DNA from 2 places in the Enterococcus gallinarum genome. Region 2 is predicted to be linked to the other one. Evidence: predicted binding sites of a transcription regulator. Region 2 holds the regulator's gene; the other holds the start of a gene.
What was found. The regulator CtsR, encoded in region 2, represses protease genes until heat stress. The targets are predictions, from matches to a motif close to TTGGTCAAAAAAGGTCAAANA.
Positions count from the first base shown of each region.

Region 1 (16,343 bases), 1.6 Mb from region 2:
GAGGAGATTGCTCATTATATCCAATCTATAAATATACCTGATGATGAAATAATTATTTTGAATGGAGAACAATACTCCATCGGACTCCTTTCTATTGACGGATTTCAAGAGGAGATCACCACAAAATCAGATTATGAAACTTGGAAACAAAAAATCAAAGAGACAGGTAAATTCTACAACGAAGAAATAGTACCTAGTAATTACACTCCTAAATTAGAAGACTGCGAATTAATTTATACCTTTTCCTATAATTCAAATAGAAAAACAATAAGTTTTGTATACGAGATAGCTGGAGATGCTACGGGAAACAAAAAAATAATTAGGGAAAATTTTGCTTATCCAAATATTCCCTTCGATTACCCAGAAGAATAAAAATCCAGCTTATCCTTCGCGTGCTAACTCAATTTTACAACTAAAAAATGCCTGTTTTAATACTGTCTTTGTTATCTATGTACAAGCCCCCTCAACAAGAGCGGGCTATTTGTTTACCATGGCAACTTATTGTTGTTCAGTGCTCGTTGCAAGGCCTTAACCATATTAGAAACAGGACTGATAGTACCGTCAACCGTAATTCCTAATGCTTTTTGCATCGCTTTGATTGTTGCTTCACCACATAGACCATCAATTACACCAGAATAATATTCTCTTGCTTTGAGGCCCATCTGGATTGGACGAATCATGTCGGATCCGATCAAAGTAGTATCAAATTCTGCGGAAAAGATATTTTGATTGTACTTTTGTTTGTATTGATGACTAATCACTTTATCTCTAGTTGTATTGTAGTATTCTTGCAAACGTAGAGTGACAAGTGGTCCCCATTGCTCATCGATTGCCAATTTAATCATTTGTGTGCTGTTGTCAGTGTTTGCATCAAAATTGCCGATCGTAACAATTCGATAGAAATGATGCGTTAATCGAGTGCTCATGTATGAATCATGACTATCAGTATGGATTCCGTTCCAATAATACCGGTATGCCCTTCTGATCCATGAGAAGCCCCAGGAGTTCCGACGATAAAGATATCCCCCTCTTCTCACTTCTGCACGACTAATTTTTTTGAGCACTGTTCCATTCATGGCAAATAGCGTTTCTGTTTCACACGTTTTAACACTTTAATTCCATTAACTTCCGTTGTGCATGCTCTTTGTATACTTCTGGCGCTTCACCGATCAAATCCATCAAAGAAGGATAAAAGAACGGACCTGTTGGCTGTCACTTGGTAATATAGAAGTCTGTACCTTGGACAATTACATGAGGAATACCGTATATAGCTTTCAAGTCAACCGCAACATCTTGAGCTGGTATAAACCATGCTGTTTGCGAATAAATTGGTGTGACTTCGTCTGGCAAGTCTTTGGGTCTAGCTTTACCGACTAGACCTGTCCCAAATTAGCGAAACATAGCCTGTTGCTTATCAGTAATTGTATAGGATAGTTAACTTAGCTCAAAAACAGTCAATTATAATAATGGATTGTCTACGATTCATCGGCTTGTTTTAGTAGTGTGGGGTTCTCGTAAATTCGGAATTCCACGCATTCTTGCTAAAGTTGCTGTAGTACGTCTGAACCTATGAGCATGGACGTTTGTTACTCCTGCTCGCTCCCCTAACCGTTTTACAAGCTTCTGAATTCCTGCTGACGTCATTTGGTTGCACAAAGGAAAATGGTGAACCAGTTACACCTTACTCTATTAAATGGTCAGCAAATAAAGTCAAAAAAATTTGGCTCTCGATTTCCATTATCATTCATTGAGACACACTCATGCGACTATGCTATTAAAAGTAGGAACAAAGCCGAAAGCTGTTCAAAAGCAATTGGGTCATTCAAGAATCTCACCCACTTTAGATAAATATGTACACGTTACAAAACAAATGAAAAGCGAGACAGTTGATCTCTTCTAAGAATCGCTAGTATCAAAAGTTGCTCTATTTATGTAGCTTTTATATTGTGTAATATCAGATACAGTATGCGCAGCGTAAACTACCTTTTGCAATAATGGATCTGCTTTAAATCTGTTGAATTTACCGATCCATTTTATTTTTCTTCTTTTTACGTAGGGACAAGCAAGCAGTTTCTATTCTTTTTCTTCAGAATAGACTTCCCCCACGACTTCCCCTACAGAAAATCTTTCGGAATTTTGCGAGGGTACTAAAATTATATGTCCGGGCCTTATTTCATTTTGAAACTTAATCATTTGCTTAGCAGCAGATCCCATTTTTCTTTTGTTTCTAGAGTTGAACACAAGTCCATTTTCACTTATCAATTTAGCCCTAATTGTATCTGAATTCCAAACGTTCTGATCAACTTCTTCTGCAGAAATTTCGTTCCATCCTATCGCAATATAGTTATTGATAAGAAAGTCATCATAAAATATTCCGCCTTCGCCTCTTACAAGCCAGTATTTAGTGTTCGGATCAAACTGTGGTAAATTTCTTATTGTGCTTTCTTGTATAATATTTTACATAAACTCCGCCTCTTCTGATTCATATCTGCTAAATAAATTAAACCAAAAGGAAGCCTCGAAAACAAGCGTTTTCCTAGGCTTCCTATAGCAGATATAATTGTATGAGGATTAAAGACACTACTAATAAATCAATAAATAAATATTGTATTCATGTTTTTAGCCGTTTATTTTACATCTACATCGTTTTATAATATATTTGTACTAATAAAATAAAGAAAGAGGGTATTTTTATGAAGAAACTGTCAGTCACCACTTTTTCTATTTTCACGCTCCTTTCAACTTTTTTATTGTCAGGTCCTAGTGTAGCAAAAGCAACTACTGTGCCCCCTGCTCAACAAGCAACTTCTGCACAAGTTGAAGAAACAGATGTACAATTTTATTTCATCTCAAATCAACAAGCATTCCACGCAGCAGAATCTGCAGGTATAAATGTGAAGAGTATTTTAGGCGAAGATAAATACAAAGCCGCTCTAAGACAAGATATGCTCCGTACAGGTAGCTCTTGGATCAAAACTTATAAGGTTGGCAAAGAAACAAGAATATCAATTGGAGTAAACTCAGCAATAGTAAAAACATGGAAGTATGGTGGACGAGCAGCTATTTATGCTATCCAAGCTTATGGAGCAGTTGTAGGACTCCCTTTGGATGCAATGGTGGCAAATGGAATGCATAATCAATTAAAATCCGTAAATGGCAACCGTGGTCATCAATGGGAAATTGGTACTAAGCCTTGGAGAATTATATCTAGTCGGACCCAAATGGGTGGTGGAGGAAGAGGCTTTTAGTCTACAGTCTAAAAAAGCAGTGAAAATCACTGCTTTTTTATTTTGTCTTTTAATTGTGAATAAAAAATTTTTAATTGCTCCGTTACCGGAATTCCTGTTTCTTTTTTTATTCTTAGCATCTCACCAATATGAACTGCAAAAATACCATAGAAAAAATAAGCTAAAACAGCCGCTACTAAAATGGATATAATAGAAATGATTATTAGCATTCTTAACCCTCCAATTGTTTATGGAATCTTTTTATTTTAGTCTATAAGAAATATATAAAAATTAATAGTAAATTTTTCTCAAATTAATTTTTATTTAATATACGATTTGTTTTTTTACTGCAACATATGTATTGACCGCCGAAGCGGGCTATTTGTTTACCATGGAAGTTTATTGCTATTCAATGCTCTCTGTAATGCCTTAACCATATCGGATTGCGGACTGATAATACCATCAACCGTTGTTCCTAATGCTTTTTGCATCGCTTTGATTGTTGCTTCACCACATAGACCATCAATTACACCAGAATAATATTCTCTTGCTTTGAGACCCATCTGGATTGCACGAATCACGTCGGATCCGATCAAAGTAGTATCAAATTCTGCGGAATAGATATTTTGATTGTACTTTTGTTTGTATTGATGACTAATCACTTTATCTCTAGTTGTATTGTAGTATTCTTGCAAACGTAGAGTGACAAGTGGTCCCCATTGCTCATCGATTGCCAATTTAATCATTTGAGCACTGTTGTCAATATTTGCATCAGAATTGCCGATCGTAACAATTCGATAGAAATGATGCGTTAATCGAGTGCTCATGTATGAATCATGACTATCAGTATGGATTCCGTTCCAATAATACCGGTATGCCCTTCTGATCCATGAGAAGCCCCAGGAGTTCCGACGATAAAGATATCCCCTCTTCTCACTTCTGCACGACTAATTTTTTTGAGCACTGTTCCATTCATGGCAAATAGCGTTTCTGTTTCACACGTTTCAGCCTGGATACTAGAATGTAGTTTTTTATTTCGTCGGATAACTGACTTTTAAAACATCTTTTATTTGCTATAATTTAAGTAAAAAGCAGGTGTAAAGAATGGATACTGCATTAAAACTTCGATTGCTTAAAGAAAAAAATTTACTCAAAAACCAAACTCATATAGAAGTGATGCGTCTATTAACAGACTCAAAGCTTATTGAAAAGTTGACGAGTATTGAACATAAAAATCTATTGAGTTATATCTGGAATTTAATCGGAATAGCAGAAATACCGAATTCAATTTACCTAGAACACACACAAAACTTAATGCTCTTTATTAATAAAAATTTATCCACTGACAAAGGTTTTTCTTACACCGGATCAATTAATGATATTGTTCCTTGTTACAATGCAATGATTTTTGAAGCTTACTGCCGACTTGGTTTACATCAATCTACAGAGGCTCAAAATGCGCTTTATTGGATTAAAAACTATCAAGTTTTTGATCGTGTTACGAAAACTACTTGGCCCTACAGTGGTATTTGTAAACATGGCGGATGTATGAAGAATGTTCCTTGTTATATTGGTATAGGTAAAACAATTCGAGCATTAAATACCTATCTTGAATTTTCTCCTGTTCCAGATAAAGAGGTAAATCATTTAATTCATATCGGATTAGAATATATGTTACAGCACAATATGTTCCAACGCCTAAGTAATCGTCAACCGATTAGTGCTCATATTACCGACATTATGTTTCCTCAAAGTTATATGCTCTCCTTTACGGATCTTGTTTATATAGTCAGTAAAACAAATAGTTTTAATCGCCCAGAAGTTTCCCCACTGTTGGAAGTGCTCCGAAAAAAACAAACATCTTCTGGCGGATGGAAAACTGATTATAACTATTCTTATAACGGCTATACTCCATTTGATAACAGAAGAAAAGATTCTGAATGGATAACTGCATTATTCTCTACCTGGTTAGGGTCCATTATTTTATGACCGCTTCAAAGTCAACTATTTCGGTGGATAAATGAATCGGCATAAAATAACATTTTGATTGAATCTTCAAATCAGATTTGTTGAATACAGATAAACTTTGTACTTACCTTCACAAAGGTTAAGAGACTCATACATGGATGGTGAAAATCTTTCTGGCATATAAGCCCACATATTAATTGTACCAATTAAATAGTTTAGTTGTTCTCTATGTTCTTTTGTGTCTCAGTCTGTATTCCATGTCTTCTTGCTAAAGTTGCCGCAGTACGTCTGAAACTATGAGGCTGGACGTTTACTACTCCTGCTCGCTTCCCTAATTATTTTACAAGCTTCTGAATTCCTGCTGACGTCATTTGTTTGCACAATGGAAATGGTGAACAAGTTACACCTAACTCTATTAAATGGTCAGCAAATAAAGTAAAAAAAATTTGCCTACGAGCTAATCTAATCGTAGGCAAATGGTAGACAAAATATATCTTTGGACATGAAAAACTTAATTCATTTTCAAAAATCCCTTGCTATTTCTTCGGTTCATCCTCGTCCATTTTCAGAACGGCCATGAAGGCTTCCTGCGGAACTTCTACTGAACCGATTTGTTTCATGCGTTTCTTACCTTCTTTTTGTTTCTCTAGGAGTTTCCGTTTACGAGAAACATCCCCACCATAACATTTCGCTAAAACATTTTTGCGCAGAGCCTTGATATCGGAGCGAGCCACGATTTTTTGGCCGATCGCTGCTTGTATCGGTACTTCGAATTGTTGACGCGGGATGAGTTTTTTCAATTTTTCTACGATGGCTTTTCCGCGTTCGTAGGCAAAATCTCGGTGAACAATAAAGCTTAATGCATCGACTTTTTCAGCGTTCAACAAGATGTCCATTTTAACTAACTTGCTGGTACGGTAACCGGACATTTCATAATCCAGTGATGCGTAACCTTTTGTGCTGGATTTCAGTTTGTCAAAGAAATCAAAGACGATTTCAGATAATGGAATTTCATAGACGACATTGACCCGATAATCATCTAGATAGTCCATGGTGACAAAATCTCCCCGCTTACGCTGTGAGAGTTCCATAACTGCACCTACATAGTCATTTGGTACCATGATTTGTGCTTTGACAAAAGGTTCTTCGACATTTTCAATAGTACCTGGTTCAGGGAAATCTGCTGGATTATCGACTGTCACGGTTGTTCCGTCTGTCTTGTTGACATGATAGATAACAGAAGGCGCTGTCGTGATCAATTCCAAATTGAACTCACGTTCTAAACGCTCTTGAACAACATCCATATGCAAGAGACCTAGGAAACCACAACGGAAACCAAAGCCTAGCGCTTGAGAAGTTTCAGGCTCGAATTGGAGTGCCGCATCATTCAATTGCAGCTTCTCTAATGCTTCCCGCAGATCATTGTAACGAGAAGTATCGATTGGATAGAGTCCACAATACACCATTGGATTCATTTGACGATACCCTTCCAAAGCTTCTTGGGCTGGATTATTTGCTAGTGTCACAGTATCCCCTACTTGTGTATCTTTCACTGTTTTGATAGCTGCTGTGATATAACCAACATCTCCCACCATCAATGCATCCCGTTGGATCGCTTTAGGTGAAAACACCCCAACTTCGGTGACATCAAAGGTTTTTCCATTACTCATCATTTGAATTTTATCCCCAGGTTTGACCATCCCATCCATGATACGGACGTTCAGAACAACCCCTCGATAAGAATCGTAGACAGAATCAAAGATCAATGCTTTCAATGGCGCTTCAATATCTCCAGCTGGTGCCGGTACATATTCGACAATTTGTTCTAAGATATCTTCGATGCCAATTCCGGCTTTGGCACTAGCTAAAACCGCTTCACTTGCATCAATACCGATAACGTCTTCGATTTCTGTACGTACTCGTTCTGGGTCTGCTGCTGGCAGATCGATTTTATTGATGACTGGTAAGATCTCTAAGTCGTTGTCCAGAGCCAAATAAACATTGGCTAATGTTTGAGCTTCAATCCCTTGAGCTGCATCCACAACCAATACAGCACCTTCACACGCAGCCAAACTCCGCGATACTTCATAAGTGAAATCCACGTGTCCTGGTGTGTCGATCAGATGGAAAATATAGGTTTCACCATCTTTTGCGGTATAATTCAACTCAACCGCATTCAATTTAATGGTGATTCCCCGTTCCCGTTCTAAGTCCATGGAGTCTAATAATTGATTTTGCATTTCTCTGGACGTTACCGTATGAGTTTGTTCCAAAATCCGATCGGCTAGCGTAGACTTTCCGTGGTCAATATGAGCGATAATGGAAAAGTTACGAATCTTTTCCTGTCGTTTTTTCATTTCTTCTATATTCATGGATACGTTCCTCATTTCTTTTAGTCAGCTTTTCTATTATACCAACGAAATGCTGATAATTAAAGTATTTTTCTTGACCGATATCTAAACAAATTTGTTCAGGTTTTGCTATACTATAGCTAGTAAATAAATTGGAGTTGAAAGAATGGACAATAATTTTCATCAAGATTTGCATATTCGACCAGTAGAAGAAAAAGATGTCGATCAGTTCAATGAGCTTCTAAGCTATGTTTTTCAAATCACTGAGTCGGACATCGAGGAAAGCGGTTATGAAAGCAAGCGTGAAATGATCAAATCAAAACGACCAATCTTGGAATTATCTAAAGTGTTCGGGTGGTTCAACGGTGATCAGCTTGTTTCACAAATTGCTGTCTATCCCTGTGAAGTGAACATTCATGGAACTCTTTACAAAATGGGCGGCGTGACCGGTGTCGGAACTTACCCTGAATATGCGGGACATGGACTGATGAAAGACTTGATCAAACTCGCTCTTGAAACGATGCGAGCAGATCAGCAATGGATCTCTTATCTCTATCCTTATAATGTCCCTTATTATCGTCGTAAGGGCTGGGAGATGATGTCAGATAAATTAACCTTCAAAATACGTGATACCCAGTTACCAAAAACGGTGGAAGTTCCAGGGATCGTTGAACGAAAAGAGGTAGATGATCCTGACGTTTTTACTGTCTATAATCAATTTTCAAGAGAAAATCATGGCGCATTACAGCGGACCGCTTTTCACTGGGAAGAATACTGGCGCTACGAAAACGAAGAAAGCCGAACAGCAGCTGTCTATTATAATAAAAGTGGTCACCCCACTGGTGTGCTTTTTTATTGGGTCGCCGAAGAAGTCTTTCACGTAAAAGAAATGTTTTACTTGAATCAAGAAGCCCGCAATGGATTATGGAACTTTATCTCGGCTCATTTCTCTATGGTCTACTGGGTCAAAGGCGATATTTATAAAAATGAACCTTTGGCTTTCTTGTTGGAAGACAGCCAAATCAAAGAAACGATCGAACCTTACTATATGGCACGCATCGTTGACGTAACAGAGTTTTTGAAAAAATTCCCCTTTAAAGCATTCGATCAGCCTTTTCATTTCGTTGTCTCCGATCCTGTTGCTGAATGGAATAATGGTATTTTTGGATTGAACTATGCTAAAGGTGAAGTCATCGTTTCGAATGATCCGATCGGAAAAGCGGTCCAATTAGATATCCAAACGTTAACTTGCGTACTGATGAATTATCGAAGACCTGCGTATTTGGCTCGAATCGAGCGTCTCCATACCGATTCGGATACGTTACAGTTATTGGAGACTATTATTCCTGATATGGAAGCTTATTTTGGCGACTATTTTTAATCATGTTGATAAAATGAAGGAGAATGAAAATGAATATTTACTTTGCAGCCCCCCTCTTTGCTAAAAGTGATCTGCTTTATAATGCCGATCTAGTCAATCAAATCCGAAGCACCTATCCACAAGCAGATATCTATTTGCCACAAGAAAATGCATCCATTAATGATAAGTCTGCTTATGCTGATAGTAAAATGATAGCTCAAGCTGATACAGAAAAAGTATTGGAAAGTGACCTAATGATTGCATTATTAGATGGTCTAACGATCGATCCAGGCGTAGCTTCAGAAATCGGCGTGGCTTTTGCCAAAGAAATCCCTGTCTTGGGGCTATATACAGACAGTCGCCAACAAGGAGCAGATAATCAGCAAAAGATTACTGCACTGAAAACTGTAGCCGAAAATCAGTTTCATTATTTGAATCTCTATACAGTCGGTTTGATCAAACTGAATGGAGAGATCTATTCTTCAGAAACTGCTTTACTAGAAGGCTTGGCTGCCTATCTCGGGGAGGAACAATAAATGGGTGGTAATTATAAACGTTTATTAAAACTATTTACACTATTTGGCTTCCTTGTTTTCGCATTTTCTGTTTGGGAATTCTTTCAAGGTGTCTATCCTAAACAGCAAGCACTGATTTTTCTAGTTCAAGCATTACTAGGTATTTTGTTGATCTATGTACCTGAATTCAGTAAAAAGCTGTTCCGTATTCAACTTCCCAATGCGACTATTTACTTTTATTGGTTCTTTCTGTTGATCTCGGTCTTTATGGGAACGATTTTGCATCTGATTGAAATTATTTCCTTCTGGGATAAAGTACTGCACACAGTTAGTCCGATGGTTCTGACAGCAGTTGGTTATGGGCTGATCTGTATGTTCCTAAAAGATGTTCCAGTACGAAAAGTTTCTCCATGGCTTTTTCTTCTGATGGGATTTGCTTTTGCAGGCCTGTGTGGTGTTTTTTGGGAGTTCTGGGAGTTTATCTGCGATTCGCTTGGTGGAATGAATCTGCAGCGCTATGCGACGCTAGAAGGCACCCCATTCATTGGCCGCGAGGCATTGATGGATACGATGGGTGATCTTTTGACCAACACGATCGGAGCTGTATTGATGGGATTGATTGCTTACTTCCAAGGGCGAGGCAAGCCTGATTATTTTGAAAGCTATCGTATCAAAAAAATTGAACAGTGATTTTTATCAACTGTCTGAACTAATAAAATTAGTTCAGACAGTTTTTTATCCGAATGATTTCGCAAAAACTAATTTTGACAATGATCTTTTTTTAGCAAAAATCTCCCAAATTCATTGAACCCGCTTTCATTAATAAAGGAATAAACGTTATTTAATAATTTATGTTATTGGACGAGTCCTCTTTATACCAATAATTGCAAAAAGAATTGCCTGAAATGCAGTGTATTTGATTTCACGATTCTCAAAAGGTCTGTTATAATATTTAACAATAAGTCGACCTGGAAGTCAGTAAGGAGATCGCCATGATTTTGACGGTATTTTTTCTTTTGTGCTGCATGATCTTTTCATCTATTACCTATGCCTTTTCTAAAGATGCACGAAAATTCGTCCAACCCCTGCCTATTAAAATCATTTTCATTGCTTCTGCGGCGATTGCCGTTTGGACAATGTTCTTTTCCGTGATTGCACTAGTAGCTTGGGTCGTTTAAAAAAGCATTCTTGCATGTTTCGAGTGAAGACTCGCTCCTGTGCAAGAATGCTTTTTTACTGTGCTTTTAAAATAATGAAATTTCACTTAATGGCCAGTAACGCAAGATAACTTTTCCTTGCATTTGATCGGCATCCACCACACCGAAAGAACGGCTATCTCTTGAAATCAGACGATTGTCTCCCATAACAAAATATTTTCCCTTAGGGACGGTAATAGAGAAATCTTCAGTGAATTGGGTTGCACTGGCCGCGATTTGCTGGAATAATTCCCGGTAGCTATATTCCTTTTGCAACTGATCATCCGCAAATTGCTTCTTAAAATCTTCTAAGTACTCTTCGTGATACTCTTTGCCATTGATTGTCAGGACGTCATTTTTCATCTCGATTTTATCTCCAGGCAAACCAATTAGGCGTTTCACCGCAATTTTACTGGTATCATCCGGTTCTACGCAAATAATCACGTCTTGCCGCTGATAACTTGAAATCTTGGAAGCAATCAAGCGTTGCCCATCAGCCAAAGTCGGATCCATTGAATGCCCGCTGACTTTGACAGGCGTTAAAATAAACAATCGAACGACAACAATCACCACAATAAAAGCGAGAATAAACCAATTCTCTTTTAAAAATTTCTGCATCTTATTTTATTTGCTCCTTCAACTATTTTCTCAGTAGATCCTTCATTAGAAAATAGACCTGCGTTTTACGTTTACTTCTCAATCTTACGTTTAATTTGCCTTTTCGGCAAGTAAAATCTTTTTACGAAAGTTTTTTTTTACGAGAAATTTACCAATCTTTGTTTAATAAAAAGGAAGTTCTTAAACCACATTGACGTAGCATAATAACATGATGATTTTTTTATTCAAAAGAAAAAACCTGAAAAATAGCGGAATAGGCAGAAGACTTTATTCAGGTCTTTCCCACAGTATCATTCCGTCTATCATTCAGGTAATTCAAGGGTTATTTTTCTCATTTAAGTTAGATGACTAAGAAATCTCTTATTCACTTATCGGTGTATTTTCAAAAACAAGCTGGTCATTCAACACTTCTATCGTCACTTTTGTTTTCGGCAGAACACGTCCTGCAACGATTTCTTTAGCCAGAGGTGTTTCTACCTCCCGTGTAATGAAACGTCGCAATGGTCTTGCGCCATAAGCGGGTTCGTACGAATGCTCTGCGATCCATTTTTTGGCTTCTTCTGTAATGGATAACTGAATGTCTTGATTTTCCAATCGTTGAGACAATTGAGCAATAATTTTATCCACGATACCTGTAACATTGGCTAGGCTTAGTGGCGTGAACAAAATTGTATCATCGATACGGTTCAAGAACTCTGGTTTAAAATGACCGCGTAATAGCGAACGAACATTTTCAGCCACCGATTCTGGAATCGTTCCTTCCCCAGTCACACCATCTAATAGTATTTGCGAGCCAATATTGCTCGTCATGATCAAGACCGTGTTCTTGAAATCTACCACTCGACCTTTTGAATCCGTCAATCGGCCGTCATCCAATACTTGCAATAAAATATTGAAAACATCTGGATGGGCTTTTTCGATCTCATCCAATAAGACGATCGTATAAGGGTTACGGCGAACAGCTTCTGTCAGTTGGCCACCTTCTTCAAAACCAACATAACCTGGAGGTGCTCCGACTAAACGTGACACAGAATGTTTCTCCATGTACTCACTCATGTCAATCCGCACCATATGATCTTCTGAATCAAACAGATTGACGGCTAACGCTTTGGCTAACTCGGTCTTACCGACTCCTGTTGGCCCTAAGAATAGGAAAGAACCTAATGGTCGATTCGGATCTTGGAGACCTGCACGGGAACGGATCACCGCATCACTTACTGCATCGACTGCCTCGTCTTGGCCAATCACGCGTTGATGGAGTGTTTCATTCAATTTCAGTAGTTTTTCCCGTTCGCCTTCTACCAATTTCGCAACCGGAATGCCTGTTAGGCGACCAACAACTAGTGCAATTTCGTTTTCAGTCACAGATTCTTGCACCATTCGAACGCCTTCCGCTTGGTTTTTTGCTTCCAATTCGGCAAGTTCTTTTTCTAATTGCGGAATCGTTCCATGGCGTAAAACAGCAGCGCGCTCTAAATCATAATTATTTTCAGCATCTTCTAATTCATGTTTGGCTTTGTCGATTTCTGCCCGTTTATTGGAAACCGCATTGACTTCATCTTTCTCAGTTTCCCATTGCATCTTCATGGTATTGGCTTCTTCCCGCAAATCAGCTAATTCTTCTTGCAGGTTTGCCAACCGTTTTTTAGAAGCATCATCCGTTTCTTTTTTCAATGCGGCTTCTTCAATTTCCAGCTGCATTAAACGTCGCGTGACTTGATCGAGTTCAGTTGGCATTGAATTCATTTCTACGCGGATCGTTGCACTCGCTTCGTCAATCAGATCGATTGCTTTATCCGGTAAAAAGCGATCGGTAATATATCGATCAGACAATGTCGCTGCAGCAACTAGTGCATTGTCATGAATGTTGACCCCGTGATGGATCTCAAAGCGTTCTTTTAGTCCCCGCAAGATCGAGATGGTATCTTCAACCGTTGGTTCCTTGACTAAAACTTTTTGGAAACGACGTTCCAAAGCTTTATCTTTTTCCATATATTGACGGTATTCGTCCAATGTTGTTGCACCGATCGTATGAAGTTCGCCACGAGCCAGCATTGGTTTTAGTAAATTACCAGCATCCATGCTGCCTTCCGTTTTGCCGGCACCCACGATATTGTGGATCTCATCAATAAATAAGATGATCCGTCCTTCAGATTTCTTGACTTCTTTCAAGACCGCCTTCAACCGTTCTTCAAATTCACCACGGAATTTTGCTCCAGCGATCAATGCGCCCATGTCTAAAGAGAAAATCGTTTTGTCTTTTAAGTTTTCCGGTACATCTTTTCTAACGATTCGTTGCGCCAGTCCTTCAACGATCGCTGTTTTACCGACACCAGGCTCTCCAATCAAAACAGGATTATTTTTGGTTTTTCTTGAAAGAATACGGATCACATCGCGGATCTCTTCATCCCGGCCAATGATCGGATCCATTTTTCCACTGCGGACTTGTTGAACGAGGTCCACACCATATTTTTCTAAGGCTTTGTATTGTTCTTCTTGGTTTTGAGATGTCACACGTTCTCCCCCTCTCAAAGATTCAATGGTTGCTTTTAATTCTTTTTCATTGATTCCTTGACCTTTTAAGTAATTGGTCAATGGATGGTTTTTTAGTTTCATTAATGCGAGTAAAACGACTTCAGTCGATAAATACTCATCATTGAACTCTTTTTTTAGTTGGTCTGCTTCAGAAAGCAAACGAAATAAGTTTTGACTCATGCTTTGTCCGTATTGAACATTGCCACCTTCAACAGATGGGATTTCATCCAATAGTCGGTCAACTTCCTTCTCGAAAGCATCGACATCAAGACCAGCGTCCGTATAAAAATTGCGGCCAAATTGATTGGCTTGCAATATAATTTTCCATAAATGAGCGATATCGATCTCCTGATGATGGCGTGTTACCGCTACTTGTTGTGCTTCTGCAATGGCACTTTGTAAAGTTGTTGTCATTTTTTCTGGGTTCATTGTTCTACCTCCCCGTCATTTCTAGGATTTCTCCTACATTGTAGTATACCACTTTGGTCAGTAATGGTCAAAAGATATGCAAGCACTTTTTGACTTTCTTTTTTAGCAAACTATCAGCAAAAGTTGACACGAGGAAAGCTAAGATGTTATGCTTAATGAACAATTTCTACGGAGGAAAAGCAGATGTCACGCTACTATTTTAAATTTATCTTTAAATTTATCAGAAAATCTGCTCTTAACAAGAACACGATGAAGCATTGTTAAGAGCCTACAAGCGCCGAGCGCATCTGCTTCATCAAAGACTCGGAGTGAGGTTTCTTTCTCATGCCCTGGTTTTTGATGGATACTAAAAAGATTGTAAGCTGTAGACAATGACTGTCTATGGCTTTTTTATATGGAGGAAAATCATGTTAACACTATCAAATCTATCGCAACAATTCGGCGACAAAATCTTGTATGAAGAAGTCAGCGTTCAAATCAATCGTGGCGAGAAAGTCGGACTGATTGGACGAAACGGTGCCGGAAAAAGTACCTTGATCAAAATCATTACCGGGGAGATTCTTCCTGATGAAGGCCAGGTCACTTTCCCAAAAAATCTGAAAATGGGCTATTTGGATCAATATGTCAATGTGGACGAAACCCAAACCATTCGCGATTTCTTACGCTCAGCCTTTGCTGCTGATTTTGAAAAAGAGGCAAAAATTGCTTCACTATATGGTGAATATGCTGAAACATTGGATGATGAGTTACTTGAAAAAGCCGGTGAATTACAAAATCAATTGGATCAAGGTTCCTTCTATCAAATGGACACACTGATTGCTGACTTAGCGGAAGGTCTGGGCATTGCCATTCTTGGTATGGAGACCCCACTGGTCAATTTAAGTGGTGGGCAGCGATCAAAATTAATCTTAGCAAAAATGTTATTGGAAAAACCCGATATGCTGATCTTGGATGAACCAACCAATCACTTAGATGATGAGCACATCAAGTGGCTGGTTCAATTTCTCCAAGATTTCAATGGCACCTATTTGGTGGTTTCTCATGACCAACAGTTTCTCAACCAGATCACGACGCATATCATCGATATCGAGTTTGGCAAATTAACGAAATATACCGGCAATCTCGAAAAATCACTGAAGCTCAAAGCGTTGCAAAATGAAAGTTATTTGAAACAATATGAAGCCCAACAGGCACATATCAAGAAAACGGAAGCCTATATTCGAAAATATAAAGCGGGTTCTCGTTCTACGATGGCTAAAAGCCGAGAAAAACAATTAGCGAAAATCGAACGATTAACGCCACCAACAGATGCGCCGACACCGCATATTGCTTTTCCTTATGCCCCTATCGTCACAACATTGGCGTTGGAAACAACACACTTAGAAATTGGCTATGACAAACCGCTTTTGTCACCGATCGATTTGACGATACGCTACGGTGAAAAAATCGCTATTCGCGGGTTTAATGGAATTGGGAAATCAACGTTGATCAAGACACTCTTAGGTCAGATACCGGCTATCAATGGATCGGTTTCATTTCCCCAACACACAAAATTCAATTATTTCTCGCAAGACTTAACTTGGGAACAACCATTACAAAATCCTTTGCACTATATGAGCGATAAATTTCCTAAAGCTACAATCAAAGAACTACGCCGCCAATTATCCCGTGCAGGATTGCCGAGTCAGCTGGCACAAGAAGCGCTAAAATCATTGAGTGGTGGCGAACAAACAAAAGTCAAACTTGCTGAAATGATGATGATCAAAAGCAATTTTCTTCTATTGGATGAGCCTACTAATCATATTGACCAAGCAACCAAAGATAATCTGAATGCAGCACTGGCTGATTTTCAAGGAACTGTCTTAGTGGTTTCCCACGAAGCCGATTTCTACGAAGACTTTGCAGATCGAATTATTGAATTAAGTGAATAAGTACGACACTAAAAAATCTCGAAGAAGTGCCGAAATTTCAGCGAACTAGCTGAAGTTTTTGAGGCATGCCTTCGAGATTTTTTTGATTTAGATTTAATAGGAGAAAGAAAAAGTTTCATTCCTTTGCTGACGCTTTTTCGTTCTTCAACTCTTCCAACTCAGCACTCATGGTTTTGCGTTTTTCCAAAATGACATAGACGAAACCGATCACGA
Region 1 covers NZ_CP050816.1:2,280,963-2,297,305, forward strand. Annotated here, with positions in the region: gene HED61_RS11320 (hypothetical protein) at 1-372, shown strand, start outside; gene HED61_RS17055 (peptidoglycan-binding domain-containing protein) at 486-1,076, opposite strand; partial or broken gene HED61_RS11330 (site-specific recombinase) at 1,525-1,644, opposite strand; gene HED61_RS11335 (hypothetical protein) at 1,769-1,900, shown strand; gene HED61_RS11340 (hypothetical protein) at 2,694-3,248, shown strand; gene HED61_RS11345 (hypothetical protein) at 3,275-3,457, opposite strand; gene HED61_RS11350 (peptidoglycan-binding domain-containing protein) at 3,614-4,054, opposite strand; gene HED61_RS17015 (peptidoglycan amidohydrolase family protein) at 4,051-4,203, opposite strand; gene HED61_RS11360 (hypothetical protein) at 4,332-5,216, shown strand; gene lepA (translation elongation factor 4) at 5,732-7,567, opposite strand; gene HED61_RS11375 (GNAT family N-acetyltransferase) at 7,713-8,927, shown strand; gene HED61_RS11380 (nucleoside 2-deoxyribosyltransferase) at 8,957-9,442, shown strand; gene HED61_RS11385 (hypothetical protein) at 9,443-10,111, shown strand; gene HED61_RS11390 (hypothetical protein) at 10,414-10,599, shown strand; gene lepB (signal peptidase I) at 10,666-11,235, opposite strand; gene clpB (ATP-dependent chaperone ClpB) at 11,596-14,199, opposite strand; gene HED61_RS11405 (ABC-F family ATP-binding cassette domain-containing protein) at 14,607-16,130, shown strand; gene HED61_RS11410 (lysylphosphatidylglycerol synthase transmembrane domain-containing protein) at 16,246-16,343, opposite strand, start outside.
Region 1: a site for CtsR is predicted at 14,253-14,273, ahead of clpB (ATP-dependent chaperone ClpB). Genes of this name have one in related genera too.

Region 2 (16,343 bases):
TACCTAATCATGCTATTTTAAATGAGGCCGTGGAAATCGCGAAAGCAAAAGGAAATCCAGGAATCGGAAAATTTGTTAACGGCGTGTTGCGTACGATTCAAAGAGAGGGTGTGCCGGCACTTGATCAAATCAAAGATCCCTTGGAGCGGTTAGCTATAGAAATCAGTATGCCATTATGGCTAACTGAAAGATTCGTAGCGCAGATCGGCAGCGATAAAACCCGGGAGTTAGGGCTGTCTTTACTAGTACCTAGCCATGCTAGTGGACGCCTTGATCTACAAAGAATTACTCGCAACGAAGCCATCCTTCAACTACAGGAAGAAGGAATCGAAGCTCGAGAAAGCCAACTATCTCCGTATGGGATTGTGGCTGATAAAGGATTTTTAGCCGGCTCTTCTTTATATCATGACGGATTATTGACAATACAAGATGAAAGTTCGATGTTAGTAGCACCGGCACTGCACATTGCACCAGAGCACCAAGTATTGGATGCTTGTGCAGCGCCTGGAGGTAAAACAACCCATATCGCGTCCTTTCTATCTGCAGAAGCAGGTGGGAAAGTCACTGCATTGGATATTCATCCTCATAAAGTTAAATTGATCACTGAAAATGCTGAAAGACTTGCGGTCTCAGAGGTGGTTCAAGCGGAAGTGATGGATGCAAGGGAAGTCGCTCAACATTTTGAGGAACAACAGTTTGATCGAATCTTAGTGGATGCTCCTTGCTCCGGTCTAGGATTGATGCGTCGTAAACCAGACATCAAATACAACAAGCAGGCAGCTGATCTAGAGCGTTTACCCGAAATTCAGTTAGCGATTTTAGAAAGTGCCGCCCCAACGCTAAAAAATTCGGGTATAATGATCTACAGTACATGCACTATAATGCTAGAAGAAAATCAGGCAGTAGTGGAGGCATTCTTAGCGGATCATCCAGAATTCGAACGAATCGATGTATCGGTAAATGCTGATATTGCTGCGAATATCAATGATCAGATGCTAACGATTTATCCGCAAGATTTTATGACAGATGGCTTTTTCATAAGCTGCCTTCGCAAAAAGTAATGAGGTGAAAAGAAGTTGGAAATCCATTTTCAAACAGATGTTGGTAAACGTCGGAATACGAACCAAGACTTTGCTGCTGTGTATGTCAACAAAAAAAGTATCACATTGGCGATCTTAGCTGATGGGATGGGAGGACATCGGGCAGGTGATGTAGCGAGTCGTCAGGCTGTGAGTGGCTTGGGAACCGCTTGGGAAAAAACAGAATTGACAGATAGTGAAAAGGCTGCTCAATGGCTGATCCAAAAAATCCAGGCAGAAAGTGTCTCGATCTATGAAAAAGGCATCGAGGATGAGGCGCTGAATGGCATGGGAACAACGATCATTGCTGTAGCACTCTTTGAGGATCAATTTACGATTGCGAATGTTGGCGACAGCCGCGCCTATATTTTGCGGGATCATGAGTTGATACAAATTACTGAAGACCATTCTCTTGTCAATGAATTGGTGAAATCTGGCCAAATTACTGCTGAAATGGCACTGAACCATCCACGCAAAAATGTTTTGACTCGTTCTGTTGGAATGCCTAATACAGTAGAAGTAGATGTAGCGATTCATTATTTTGCTGAAAGTGATTACTTGCTTCTTTGCTCAGACGGACTGACAAACATGTTGGCAGATGAAAAGATCGCAGCCATCATTGAAGGCGCGTCGTCCCTTAAAGAAGCGGTTCAGCAGTTGATCGATGCAGCCAATCAACAAGGCGGAGTCGATAATATCACAGTGTTACTGATCAAAGTTGGAGGAACTGCCCATGATTGAAATAGGGAAAAAGTTAAATGGCCGCTATAAAATCATTGGCAATATCGGCAGTGGCGGCATGGCAAATGTATTTCTGGCTCATGATTTGATTCTTGATCGAGAAGTTGCCGTCAAAGTATTGCGATTTGACTTCCAAAATGATAAAAATGCGATTCGCCGCTTTCAGCGTGAAGCATTGGCTGCCACAGAGTTGGTTCATCCCAATATCGTAACAGTGTATGATGTAGGCGAAGAAGATGGGATGCAGTTTTTGGTGATGGAATATGTCAAAGGCATGGACTTGAAGCGATATATTCAAACCCATTACCCAGTTCCTTATCTACAGATTGTCGATATCGTGCAACAAATTTTGTCAGCAGTGGCATTGGCTCACCAACATCGAATCATTCATCGGGACTTGAAACCACAAAACATTCTGATCAATGAAGAAGGCGTCGTTAAGATCACGGATTTCGGGATCGCGATTGCTTTATCGGAAACATCGATCACCCAAACCAACTCGATGTTAGGCTCTGTGCACTACTTATCGCCAGAGCAAGCACGGGGAAGTATGGCTACTAACCAATCTGATATCTATGCGATTGGAATCATCCTATATGAAATGCTGACGGGGAAAGTTCCTTTTGATGGTGAGTCCGCTGTCACAATTGCCTTAAAACATTTTCAAGATGAGATCCCTTCTATTCGTATCTATGATAAAAATGTTCCTCAATCATTAGAGAATGTCGTATTAAAGGCAACAGCGAAAGAGCAAGCCGATCGTTATAAGACCGCTGATGAAATGCGAGAAGATCTTTCAACAGCCCTGTCACCTGAGCGCTTGAATGAACCAAGGTGGGAGCCACATGCGCTAAACGATGAAACTCGAGCGCTGACCCCTATTACCGATGAAATGATAGCTGAACAGCCTGCAGAACCGGCAGTGACGGAGCCAGAAGTAGAAGAGACCGCAGACCAGAAACAAGAAAAACCAAAGAAGAAGCGGAAGAAATGGTGGCTGATCCTGCCAATACTAGTTATTGCAGCGCTGCTGGTCATTGGCGGCTATTTTGTTTTTGGCGGAGGGCGCGGCGATGTTGAGATCCCTAAAGTCAGCGGAGACACAGAGACCGTTGCTCGAGAAAAGCTGGAAGCAGCAGGATTAAAAGTTGCTGATGAAACCGAAGAAATTGCTGACGATGAGATTGAAGAAGGCAATGTCGTTAAAACGGATCCACAAGAAGGAACCGAAGTCAAAAAAAATAGCGAGATCACTTTGTATATCAGCTCAGGGACTGAAAAAATCACCTTAAAAAACTATGAAGAGAAAAATTTTGAAGATGTAAAAGCCGAGTTGATCAAGTTAGGTTTTTCAGAAGACCAAATCAAAGAAGAGACCAAATCCAGTGATGCTATCGGAGAAGGTCTGATCATTAGCCAATCACCAGATGTCGGCGAGAAAGTTTCTCCGAAAGAGGATGACATTACTTTTGTAGTCAGCACGGGACCTGAATCGTTTGCAATGGAAGACTATTATGGTCAAAGAATCGAAGATGTACGGGCGGCATTGACCTCAAAAGGAGTTCCAACCGAAAATATTTATGAACAATCAGCGCCAAGCGATGAACCGGTGGGGACTGTCATTAATCAAGCGCCAGGAGCAGGAGAATCAGTCATTACCTCTCAAACTGTTATCACGCTGACAGTCAGCAGCGGTCAAGAGATGGTTAATGTGCCACGAATCATTGGACAGAGTCGAAATGATGCTGTAGCAGCACTAAATGAGGCTGGGTTAAAATATTCGATCAAAGAAGAATCGGGCTACAATGATTCTGTTCCGGCTGGAGAAGTCACAGATGTTTCGCCAGGTGAAGGGACTTCGGTGGCTGTTGGTTCTTCAGTAAATGTTACTATTTCTAAAGGACCAAAACCAGAGTCCTCTACGAGTGAATCCTCCGCTAGCAGTGAATCAACAAGTACGAGTTCAACGAGCTCTGAAGATTAATCAATAGCTGAAAAAACTATCCGAATGATTTTTAAGTTTACTCTATAGGTCGCAGTGAGATGGCAACCAAAGACTGTAGAAGTAACCACTTGAAGATGCGGATAGTTTTTTTGTGATGCGAAAAAAGAGCTAGCTGTTTAAGTTTCTTTTAGTAATTCCGCATCTCTAGGCGTACATCTTTTCAAGTTTTCAAAAATTGGGTATAATGAAGGTCAGAATTAGTCAAGGGAGGGAATGAATTGAATCATCATAACACTTCCGATTTGATTGAGGCATATTTGAAGAAAATTCTTGAAGACAGCGAAACAATCGAGATTCGCCGAGCTGAAATGGCGAATTTATTCAATTGTGTGCCTTCACAAATAAATTATGTGATCAATACCCGTTTCACTATTCAAAGAGGGTATACTGTTGAAAGCAAACGTGGAGGCGGAGGATATATCCGTATCGAAAAAGTAAAGATCACGGATAACCACCACTACCTTGAAGAAATGAATCAATTATTTGATGAAACCATCTCGGAAAAAGATGCTTATGCAATAATCCAAAAACTTTATGAGGAAGGAATCCTGTCGAAGCGTGAGGGCAATTTATTGTTGACCGTCATTGCGAAGTCAGTATTAGGACGTTCTCCTTATGAAAATCGAACACGAGCAGACTTGCTCCATGCAATTTTAGAACGTTTAAGTTATGAAGACAGGAAGTGAATGAGATGGATGAACTATTTACACAACGAGCGAAAGCTGTGCTGACGATCGCACAGGAAGAAGCAAAGTACTTTAAACATCAGTCCGTAGGTTCAGAACACATCTTGCTTGCCTTAGTCATTGAACAAAATGGCATTGCCGGCAAAACGTTACGGGAAATGAATATCACTGAAAATGATATTCGCGAAGAAATCGAGCATTTAACAGGTTACGGAACTGTTCGCCAATATCCAGAGAATGCCTATCTAGCCTATTCCCCACGAGCGAAGCAAACATTTGTTTACGCTGGAGATGAAGCTAAGCGTTTAGGCGCTCTTCAAATCGGCACAGAGCATCTTTTGTTAGGATTGCTTCGGGATGAAGATATTTTAGCCTCAAGAATCATGTTGAACTTAGGTTTGAGTTTGGCTAAAATGCGGCAGTTATTAAAGAAAAAAATGGGTATCAATGACACAAAAAATGCCGGTGGTGCGGGTCGTCGTCGTCCTCAAGGAAAAGCACAAGGAACGCCGACGCTGGACTCACTAGCTCGAGATTTAACAAAATTGGCAAGAGATAAACGCTTAGATCCAGTAGTGGGTCGAGCAAAAGAAGTGAAACGATTGATTCAAATCCTAAGCCGCCGGACCAAAAACAACCCTGTTTTAGTAGGGGAACCGGGGGTTGGTAAAACAGCTATTGCTGAAGGATTGGCACAAAAAATCATTCACGGTGAAGTACCAGAAGATATGCAGAACAAACGCTTAATGATGTTAGATATGGGTGCTTTAGTAGCTGGCACGAAATATCGCGGTGAGTTTGAAGATCGAATGAAGAAAATCATCGACGAAATTTACCAAGATGGACAGATCATTTTATTTATTGATGAGCTGCATACACTGATTGGTGCTGGTGGTGCGGAAGGTGCTATCGATGCATCGAATATATTAAAACCTGCATTAGCCCGCGGAGAATTACAAACAATTGGTGCTACGACCTTAGATGAATATCAAAAGTATATCGAAAAAGATTCTGCATTGGAAAGACGGTTTGCCCGTGTTCAAGTGGATGAGCCAACGCCAGAAGAAGCAGAAGAAATTTTACGAGGATTACGTCCCCGTTATGAAGAGCATCACGGCGTAGAGATTTCAGATGATGCCCTGCATGCCGCTGTCCAATTGTCGGTACGCTATATCAATTCACGGCAGTTGCCGGACAAAGCCATTGACTTGATGGACGAATCGGCAGCAAAAGTGCGCTTGGATAAAACAGACGAAAGTTCTGAGTTGGCCGATTTGCAAAATGAAATCGCCAATCTGATTGAAGAAAAAGAAGCAGCGATTCGCCAACAAGATTTTGAAGCCGCAGCTCGTTTGCGCATCAAAGAGAAGAAATTGACCCAGCAGTTGACTGAAGTTGCGTTCATGGAAGTGAAAGAAGCTTCTGGCTACGCAGACAGTGTCACAGGCGAAGATGTTGCGGCAGTCGTGTCGCAATGGACGGGCGTTCCTTTACAGCAAATGGAGAAAAAAGAAAGTGAACGGCTTCTCGATCTAGAAAAAATCCTGCATCAGCGAGTTGTTGGTCAAGAAGAAGCTGTGAAAGCAGTCGCACGTTCGATTCGTCGAGCACGTAGTGGTCTAAAAGATCCGAATCGTCCAATTGGTTCATTCATGTTCCTAGGTCCTACGGGTGTCGGAAAAACAGAGCTGGCAAAAGCCTTGGCAGAAGCAATGTTTGGCAGTGAGGATTCACTCGTTCGTGTGGATATGTCTGAGTTTATGGAGAAATACAGTACAAGTCGTTTGATTGGCTCCCCTCCTGGTTATGTTGGTTACGATGAGGGTGGACAATTAACTGAAAAGATTCGTTCAAAACCTTATTCAGTGATTTTACTAGATGAAGTGGAAAAAGCTCATCCAGATGTCTTCAATATTCTCTTACAAGTCTTTGATGATGGTCATTTGACAGATGCCAAAGGGCGGAAAGTCGATTTCCGTAATACAATCCTGATTATGACCTCAAATATCGGCGCACAACAGATTCGTGAAGAAAAGAATGTAGGTTTCAATGTGGTGGATCTTAGCAAAGACCATCAAGCGATGCAAAAACGGATTCTGGAAGAACTCAAGAAAGCATTCCGTCCTGAGTTCTTGAATCGGGTGGATGAAACAGTTGTCTTCCGTTCATTAGGCGAAGATGAAATTCATGAAATCGTTAAAATCATGAGTAAAGCGATCATCAAACGTCTCAGTGATCAAGACATTCAACTGAAGATCACATCTGCAGCGATTGATGTCATCGGTAAAGCTGGTTTTGATCCAGAATATGGGGCTCGCCCAATTCGTCGAGCATTGCAAAAAGAGGTCGAAGACCGCTTAAGCGAAGCACTATTGTCTGGACAGATCCATTTAGGTGACCGGGTGACGATTGGGGCATCGAAAGGCTCAATTACATTGAATGTAAGAGAAGGCCAATCTCGTATTCTTCAACAAGTATAAGCTCTATTAGAAAGAAAAATGAAACTATCTAACTAGCAAACGACTGATGGTCAGCAGAATGCAGGCTGAACCATCGTTTGCTGCTTGGATAGTTTTTTTGTGGGCAAATAGTATTTGTTGGATTTCGAACAATTGAAATGGAGATAAAAACTCATAAAGTTCACAAATTTAAAAGAGCGTTAAAGTTGGATTACCAGTTCTCATCGCTGAGTATTCCTTTTTTTAGTGAAAAAAGTTCAAAAGGAAGTCTTGGAAAGCCGTGTTGCCTGTGATACTATTAGTGAGTTATAGAGGAGGAATATCATGGTTGAGATTATCGCAACGGTGGAGTCGATTGAACAAGCAAAACAGCTCTTACCTTATGTAGATACTATTTTTTTCGGAGAAGAAACTTTCGGTTTGCGTTTGCCGACATCTTTCTCACGAGAGGAACAAAGCGAATTGATCCGCTTAGCGCAAGCAGAAGGAAAACAAGCGATGGCGGCAGTCAATGGCATCATGCACCCGCAAAAAATGACGCTAGTTCCAGAATACTTGGCTTTTTTGAAGGCCAACCATGTTGATAAAATTTCTATCGGCGATCCAGGAATCATTTATCGTATGAAAAAGAATCCGGAATTGGCATTGCCGTTTGTATACGATGGAGAGACGCTGGTCACCAGTGCTAGACAAATCAATTTTTGGGGGCAAAAAGGGGCGATTGGAGCAGTTTTAGCAAGAGAAGTCCCCTTTGGAGAAATGACAGTTTTAGCACCACAGCTAACGATTCCTGCGGAAGTGCTTGTCTATGGGGCAACGTGCATCCATCAGTCGAAACGTCCATTGCTTCAAAATTATTATAATTATACGCAACAGGAAGATGAAAAATCTCGTGAGCGAGGTTTATTTTTATCAGAACCCAAGAAGGAGGATACCCACTACTCGATTTATGAAGACAGTCATGGCACGCATATTTTCGCCAATAATGACATCAATTTGATGAATGAATTGCAGTCTCTTTTTGAAACGGGGTACCAGACTTGGAAGTTAGACGGTTTATTTACTCCAGGGACAGCGTTTGTCTCGATCGTAGCTTGTTTTGCACAGGCGAAGCAATTGCTTACTGAAGGCACATGGACTGCTGAACAAGCAGCTAGCTTGAGTGAACAAGTACGTCAGCTACATCCAGCTCAACGGGGGTTAGATACCGGTTTTTATGCGATCAATCCAGAGGATATCAAGTAAGGAGCAATGGAAATGACAGTCAAACAAAAATTGAAACGGCCAGAAGTATTGGCACCAGCCGGTACATTAGAAAAATTAAAAACAGCCATTCATTACGGGGCGGATGCTGTTTATATAGGCGGCAACGCCTATGGCTTACGAAGTCGTGCCGGAAACTTTACCTATGAAGAGATGGCTGAAGGGGTTGCATTTGCTAAAGCTCATAATGCTAAAGTATATGTAGCAGCAAATATGGTCACCCATGAAGGCAATCAAGAAGGAGCTGGGGAATTTTTCCGTCAATTGCGGGATGTGGGAATTTCGGCGGTGATCGTGTCTGATCCTGCTTTGATCGAGATCTGTGCGACAGAAGCACCAGGATTGCCGATCCATCTTTCAACGCAAGCTTCCGCGACAAATTATGAAACGCTAGAATTTTGGCGAGAAGAAGGGCTTGAGCGAGTTGTCTTGGCTCGAGAAGTATCCATGGAAGAAGTCGCCGAAATCCGCAAAAATACGAGTGTGGAGATTGAAGCTTTTATTCATGGGGCGATGTGTATCTCTTATTCTGGACGTTGTACATTGTCCAATCACATGTCGATGCGAGATGCCAATCGTGGTGGTTGCTCACAATCTTGTCGTTGGAAATATGATCTTTTTGATATGCCTTTTGCACAAGAAAGAAAGAGTTTGACAAAGAATGGAACGATCGAAGAAGAATTCTCAATGAGTGCAGTCGACATGTCCATGATCGAACATATTCCTGACTTGATTGAAAACGGCGTCGATAGTTTTAAGATCGAAGGACGGATGAAATCGATCCACTATGTTTCAACTGTTGCGAATGTGTACAAAGCGGCAGTTGACAGTTATATGGAAGATCCAGAGAACTATGTCTGCAAACAAGAGTGGATTGATGAATTATGGAAGGTAGCGCAAAGAGAACTAGCTACCGGATTTTATTACCATACACCGAGTGAAAATGAGCAATTATTTGGTCCTCGGCGTAAAATCCCGCAATACAAGTTTATCGGGGAAGTCATGGCCTATGATGACGCAACAAAGATGGCCACGATCCGGCAGCGGAATTTGTTTTCGGTGGGGGACGAGATCGAGTTTTATGGACCTGGATTCCATCATTTCCATCAAAAGGTGGAAGTCATGTATAATGAAGACGGTGAATCGATCGATCGCGCGCCAAATCCGATGATGCTTCTAACGATGCCCGTCGCTGAACCTGTTCAGGTTGGCGACATGATCCGGAAGAAAAAATAAAAACTGTGACAGAAGTATCCAAGGCTGATAAAGGAAAAATAATGAGATTCGAGGGGTAGCGCACTGTGCTAAAAGCGAGTTTGAATTTCGTACATGTTATGTTCCTCTCCCTTTATCATTGACTCGGTGCTTTCTGTCGCATTTTTTTGTAAGATTTGAAAAATCCTTCGATATACACCAAAATGAAGTTGTTCCTAAGGAGGAGACCAATAATGCAAGAGTATGATTACATAGTGATTGGCGGTGGCAGTGGCGGGATTGCTTCTGCAAACCGTGCAGGAATGCATGGAGCCAAAGTTTTATTGATTGAAGGCAATGAGCTGGGGGGTACTTGTGTCAATGTGGGCTGTGTACCCAAAAAAGTGATGTGGCAAGCAAGTGAAATGTTAGAAATGATTAAGCGTGATGCCACGAGCTATGGTATTTATCCACATGTGGATAAATTTGATTTCAAGCAACTTGTGGATAACCGTGAAAAATATATTGATTTTTTACACACAGCATATCAAAAAGGCTTAGATAGCAACAGAGTAGAAGTTATCCACGGTTATGCACAGTTTGTGGATAACCATACTGTGACGGTCGATGGACAAGAATACAGAGCGCCAAAGATCTTAATTGCTACAGGAGGAAAACCTAGTGTCATGTCGATTCCTGGTGGTGAACATGCGATTGATTCCAATGGCTTTTTTGCCTTAGAAGAAGTGCCTAAAGAAATGATCGTCTTAGGAGCAGGGTACATTGCGGCAGAACTTAGCGGAATGAGTCAGCAATTTGGCAGTCACGTTTCTTGGGCTTATCGTAAAGAACGTCCATTACGGGCGTTTGATCATATGTTAACTGATAATTTAGTAGAAATTTATCGAGAAGCAGGAATGGACCTTTATTCCGGCTATGTAGCTGAAAGGATCGAAGAACGTGATGGACAATATACGGTTTTCTTTGAAAATGGTCAAACACTGACGGGGGACTGTGTATTGTTTGCTGGGGGACGAGTGCCCAATACCCAACACCTTGGTTTGGAAAATACAGATGTCTCTCTAGATGAAAAAGGCTTTGTCATTGTTGATAAGTACCAAAATACGACTGCTGAATCGATCTTTGCAGTTGGAGATGTGATCGGCAAATTAGAGTTGACGCCAGTAGCGATTGCAGCGGGTCGTCGCTTGTCTGAACGATTGTTCAATGGTCAAACTGAGGCACATTTAGATTATGATCTGGTGCCGACAGTCATTTTTACGCACCCACCAATTGCAACGATCGGTCTTTCAGAAGAAGCTGCAATCGCAAAATATGGCGAAGAAGAAATCAAAGTATATCATTCACGCTTTACACCAATGTACTTTGCATTGAATGACTATCGTCAAAAATGTGAAATGAAACTTGTTTGTTTAGGAAAAGAAGAGAAGATCATTGGTCTACACGGTATTGGAATTGGTGTTGATGAAATGCTGCAAGGATTCGCCGTCGCCATCAAAATGGGAGCAACTAAGGCAGATTTCGACAATACCGTTGCAATCCATCCGACTGGAGCAGAAGAGTTCGTTACAATGCGATAAACAGTCAAGAGAAAGTGAAGTAAAGAAAAAGAACGATCTCCGATTATAGAAGACGTGTCGTCTAATCAATCGGAGATCGTTCTTTTTTGTCTGAAAGACAGCTAGTTGAAAGCAGCTACCTCTAAATCACTTATCAAACTATTATTTATAGAAAAACCACTCAATTTGTGCGAGCTAGGATTTGGTTTGTGATCTGATACAAATAGTCTTTGGTATTTTTTCCAGGATCAGGTAATTTCTTGATTCCTTGCAGGGCTTTTTTTGTATAACGAGCAGCTAATTGATGTGCTTCTTCAACGCTATGGCTGTTGTGAACGATTTGGTAGACTTGCTGCGCTTCCTGATCGGTCATCTCGGCTTTTTTCTCCAGTAATGGTGTTAGCACTGCCCGCTCTTTTTTCAGTGCCAACAACAACGGCAGTGAGTAGACCCCCTGCTTGACATCTTCAAGGACAGGCTTACCCAAGGCACTTTCGCTTTGGCTGTAATCAAGGATATCGTCCATGATTTGAAATGCTAACCCGATGGATTGACCAATCGTTTTTGCCTGATTGGCTAAACGTAGAGAAGCCCCACTTTCATAAGCCCCGATAAAGCAGCTTAGAGCAAACAGTTCAGCTGTTTTACCAGAAATGTTTTCCAGATAGTCCTCAATCGTCACATTCAGGTCGTAGCGTTTGCTCATTTGTCCTAATTCTCCAGCTAAAATTGTTTCCATGCTGCGAGAATTGATTTGCAGACTTTTGAGAGAACCAGCGTAATCCGCCAGTAGTTTAAAACAGCATACAAAGAGATAATCACCCGCGTAAACGGCGACATCATTACCGAATTGTGCACGGATAGTAGGCAAGCTTCGCCGAGTATCGGCTTGATCAACAATATCATCATGAATCAGTGAAGCAGTATGGAGCATTTCGATCGCTGCGGATAGTGCTACTGCTTTTTGAGAATCTTTCTCTTCTCCGAATTCAGAGAACAACAACTGATAGGCCGGGCGGAGCATCTTGCCGCCAGAATGGATCATCGCTAATATCGCTTGTTCTACTGCTTTATTTTTTAGTTTCAAGGATTGTTCCATTAATTGCAGCGATTCAGATAAATCGTTTTGCAACGCAGGATATGCTTGCCACATTGGATGAAGTTTCATAAATGACTCCTTTATTTTGAATCAGAACGCCACTTGACATTGGTTTGCCGTTCATAATCAAGCTGAAATCGCCGTAATGTGTCTACTCTTTGCAAAAGATAGTTGGCGGCGATGCCGATGGCGATCCCTGATAGAATACCGAAAAATGCGAGAACGGGTAGGTAAAGCATGACACTCCAGGATTGAGCAATCCAAGAAGCTGTGACCAATTGGCCAACATTGTGTAAAAAACCACCAGCTGCACTGATCCCGATAATGCTGACGCGCTTAGGTCCTAGTTGTTTTACTAGCAACATACCGAAATAGCTCAAAAGTGAACCACTCATACTATATAAGAATGTTGAAACAGTTCCGCCTAAGAGTGTAGTTAAGATTAAACGTAGCCATATCAGCAAAAAACTGTCTCGTTTAGGCATAGTGAACAAAGCAATGATCGTGATCAGATTGGCTAAACCTAATTTAGCTCCGGGAGCAAAGGCAAAAGGATACGGAATCATATTTTCAATCAAACCGATAACGACTCCTTGAGCAACTAATAATGAGATGAAAATGATTTTCTGTAAACGACTCATAGTATCACGATCAGTAGATTAGATCGTCTGTCTCACTCCCATCTGTTGCACGAACTTCGATCACTAATTTATGTGGTAAACATACGATTGTTTCGCCATTTTTTGAGGCCCAGCCGCGGCGGACGCAAATTTGATCGCCACAGTCAGCTTCTTTGATGCGGATGCGGTCACCAGCGATTTCAATGAGATTGTAATCACCATCTGGATCTTCGTATCGATACGTGTAGCTATCTTGTCCTTCGATCAAATCAAACTCTTTGATCTCCTTGCCATCAACTCGCAAAACAGCTTGTTTGGCGGCAGTAGGGGTACTTTGTGATTGCCCAAAAATCAAAATTGGTAAAAACGAGCTAAGTATCAGTACCAGAATGATGACCCCGTCCCAAGGCTTCAGGTGGGCACGACGGATAAATTCTTTTACTTTCATCAGAAAGACTCCTTTGAAGTTCTGTGTCTCATTCTAGCATAATCCGCTGGTTTTCTACTACTTTTAAGAGAAGGTTTTTCTAGTAGATAAAAAAGTGCTTAACTTGGAAAGAGACTGAGACATTGATCAAAGGATCAGGCTGCCTCAGTCTCGTTTAAAAAGCGATTATTTTTTACCGTATAAGGAACGCGGTGTACCGTACCACCATTTACCAAGTGTACGTTGTAACCATGGGATCACCCAACGATCCAAACCAACGGCACGGCCAGAACCGTTCATTAATGCAAAGGCTACTGGGATGAACCAAATGTTAACCCAATAGAACATACCTGACATACAGAATGTCAAGACTAAAACAATTGTCGTTGCATTCACTAACCAAGTAAACAAACCAGCCATCAATGCTAAAGCTAAAGCAATTTCAAAGAAGACCATGAATTTTTGGAAGAACATTGCTACATCGTTGTTAGGCATAATAAATTGCATCACTTTTGTAAACCAATCTGGTGATTTTTCGATCACGACCATTGGTTGTTCGCCGTAGGCATAACTTAAACCAAAGTGAGCTGCTTGGGTTGCTGCTGCGCCGGCAGCATCGCCTGCACCGCTTGCCGCACTGGCAGCGTCAGCTGCTTCACTCGCGCCGCTTGCTGCATCAGCAACAGTTTGATATTCCCAAGTCCAAGGGAATACGCTGTTTCCTTGGAACCAAGAACCTTCGCCAAACCATGTTCCTGGCTTAAAGACTTCACCATTTGTACCTAGAATTTTCTTGAAAGCTTCAACAAACCATACCAGACCGTAGAAGATTCGCAGTGGAACACTCCAAAGAACGTTTCCGTAACGTGAAGTATGACCACGCGCCACTGTCCGATCATCTTTGATATGGAAGATTTCATGCATCAAGTATTGGAACATGTAGTAGCCAGAACGAATGTCAAAGAAGTATTTCAAGTTGACGATATGTTTCATAATGATTGCTAAGAAACCGCTAAGGTGAATCTTATTGAATAAGTTGGCTACGCCCCATTTAGCGCCAATCGATACCATGAATCCTTGGTAATTTCCTTTAAATTTGTGTTTTTCGCCGCCTTTGATCGCTGCGACGATATTTGATGCAGCTGTATGACCAGTTTGTTCAGCGGCTTGAACGATTTGTGGTGTTGGTGTATTTGGAAATTCTTCATAGAAGACCAAGTCACCAATGATATAGATATTTTTGTCTTCATAACCTTTTGCTTCCATATATTCGTTAGCAACAAGGCGGAAACCGCGAGCAGTTTCTAGACCAAAGTCTGCAGCGTCGCTCGTTCCTTTCACACCAGCTGTCCAAATCAGTGTATAAGTTGGGATCGTTGAACCATCTTTTAATTTGATGTGATCTTCAGCCACTTCAACGATTGGTGCGTTCAGAACTAATTCGACATTTTTTTGTTTCAAGTAGCGTTCTGCTTTGGCAGCATCGTTACGATCCAACATGTTAAGGATCGTAGGCATTGCTTCGACCACTTTCAACGTGATTTCGCTTGGATCCAATTTGTAGTCTTCAGCCAAACGCTCTTTCCAGTCGATCAGTTCACCGATCATTTCAATACCGGTAAAGCCAGAACCGCAGACAACGAAAGTCAACATTGCTTTACGAAGTGCTGCATCAGGCTCGATTGCTGCTTTAGCAACAGTTTTTTCGATGTGTTCACGAATGCGAACAGAATCTTCAAATGACCATAGAGTAAATCCATGTTCTTTTACTCCTGGAGTGCCGAAGTCATTTGGTTCGCCACCCATACCTAAGATCAAGTAATCAAAGGAATAGCTGCCTTGTTTTGTTTGTACGACTTTCTTTTCTTTATCGATAGCAGTTACCGTGTCGGTTACTAAGCGAACATTTTTCTTACGTGAAAACAAACGTTGCAAGTCATATTGGATTGCGGTCGGCTCGACACGTCCCCCGGCAACCTCGTGCAGTTCGGTCATCATGGTGTGATAAGAGTGACGATCGATCAATGTTATTTCTACATCATTGTCTTTTTTCAATTTTTTTGCCATGTACTTGGTTGCTGAAACACCGGCATAGCCTGCACCGACAACGACAATGCTTTTCTTTGCCATTGCAAATCTCTCCTTAAAAAAAATAATCTATGATAATAAATACACAATCGTTCCTATTATATATAGAAATCCATCGTTTGTCTAACTTTTCTGATAGGAAAATACGATATTTCATGAAATTCGTGAAAATTTGCGAAAATCAAAAAAAGTTCAAAAATATTCACAAAAGCTATAGGGAAGCGGTTGACATATTTCTAATTTACTTTAAAATGTTAGATGAATCACAAACTTTTTTTGTGGGAAAATAATTAGTAAAAGGTGGAGCATTATGAAAGCAAAGAAATTAATGGTAGGTATGGCGGTATTTTCATTCTCAGCGTTAGTATTAGCAGGTTGTGGATCTGACAACAACACGTCAGCTTCTTCGTCAACAAAAGAAAGTACTTCACAAGTCGCTAGCAGCGAATCAGCAACAGCAACTTCTGAATCAGAAGCGAAAGTAGTCGCAGGAGCACCATTGCAAGATGGCACATATAAATTAGAAGAAAAAAATTATTCAAATGATTACCGCGTAGTTTTTGAAATCACTGTTAAAGATGGCAAAATCACTGAATCTAAATATGACAACATCAATGCAGACGGCGAATCAAAAACAAAAAATGCGGAATACAACGAAAACATGAAAGCCAAAGCAGGAATCAGTCCAGAAGAATTTATTCCTAAATTCAATGAAGAATTGGTTGCGGCACAAAGCCCTTCAGCAATTGAAGTTGTTTCTGGTGCGACACACTCATTCGATTCATTCCAAAACTATGCACAACAATTGATCCAAGCTGCTCAAGCAGGCAACACAGATACAATCGAGATCGACAACGGTGCAGACTTGAAAGATGGTACGTATAGCTTAGAAGAAAAGAACTATTCAAATGGCTACCGTGTAGCATTCTCAATCACTGTCAAAGACGGCAAAGTGTCTGAATCTAACTATGACTATGTTAACGAAGATGGCAAATCTAAAAAAGATGATGCGGAATACAACGAAAACATGAAAGCAAAATCTGGTACAAACCCAGAAGAATTTATTCCAAACTTCAACGAAGCATTCGTGACAGCAGTAAAT
Region 2 covers NZ_CP050816.1:641,713-658,055, forward strand. Annotated here, with positions in the region: gene rsmB (16S rRNA (cytosine(967)-C(5))-methyltransferase RsmB) at 1-1,061, shown strand, start outside; gene HED61_RS03115 (Stp1/IreP family PP2C-type Ser/Thr phosphatase) at 1,077-1,820, shown strand; gene pknB (Stk1 family PASTA domain-containing Ser/Thr kinase) at 1,813-3,804, shown strand; gene HED61_RS03125 (CtsR family transcriptional regulator) at 4,044-4,511, shown strand; gene HED61_RS03130 (ATP-dependent Clp protease ATP-binding subunit) at 4,517-6,991, shown strand; gene HED61_RS03135 (peptidase U32 family protein) at 7,295-8,215, shown strand; gene HED61_RS03140 (peptidase U32 family protein) at 8,228-9,469, shown strand; gene gor (glutathione-disulfide reductase) at 9,682-11,028, shown strand; gene HED61_RS03150 (polyprenyl synthetase family protein) at 11,189-12,175, opposite strand; gene HED61_RS03155 (Gx transporter family protein) at 12,187-12,747, opposite strand; gene HED61_RS03160 (NusG domain II-containing protein) at 12,758-13,174, opposite strand; gene HED61_RS03165 (NAD(P)/FAD-dependent oxidoreductase) at 13,340-15,283, opposite strand; gene pplA (extracellular electron transfer flavoprotein PplA) at 15,552-16,343, shown strand, end outside.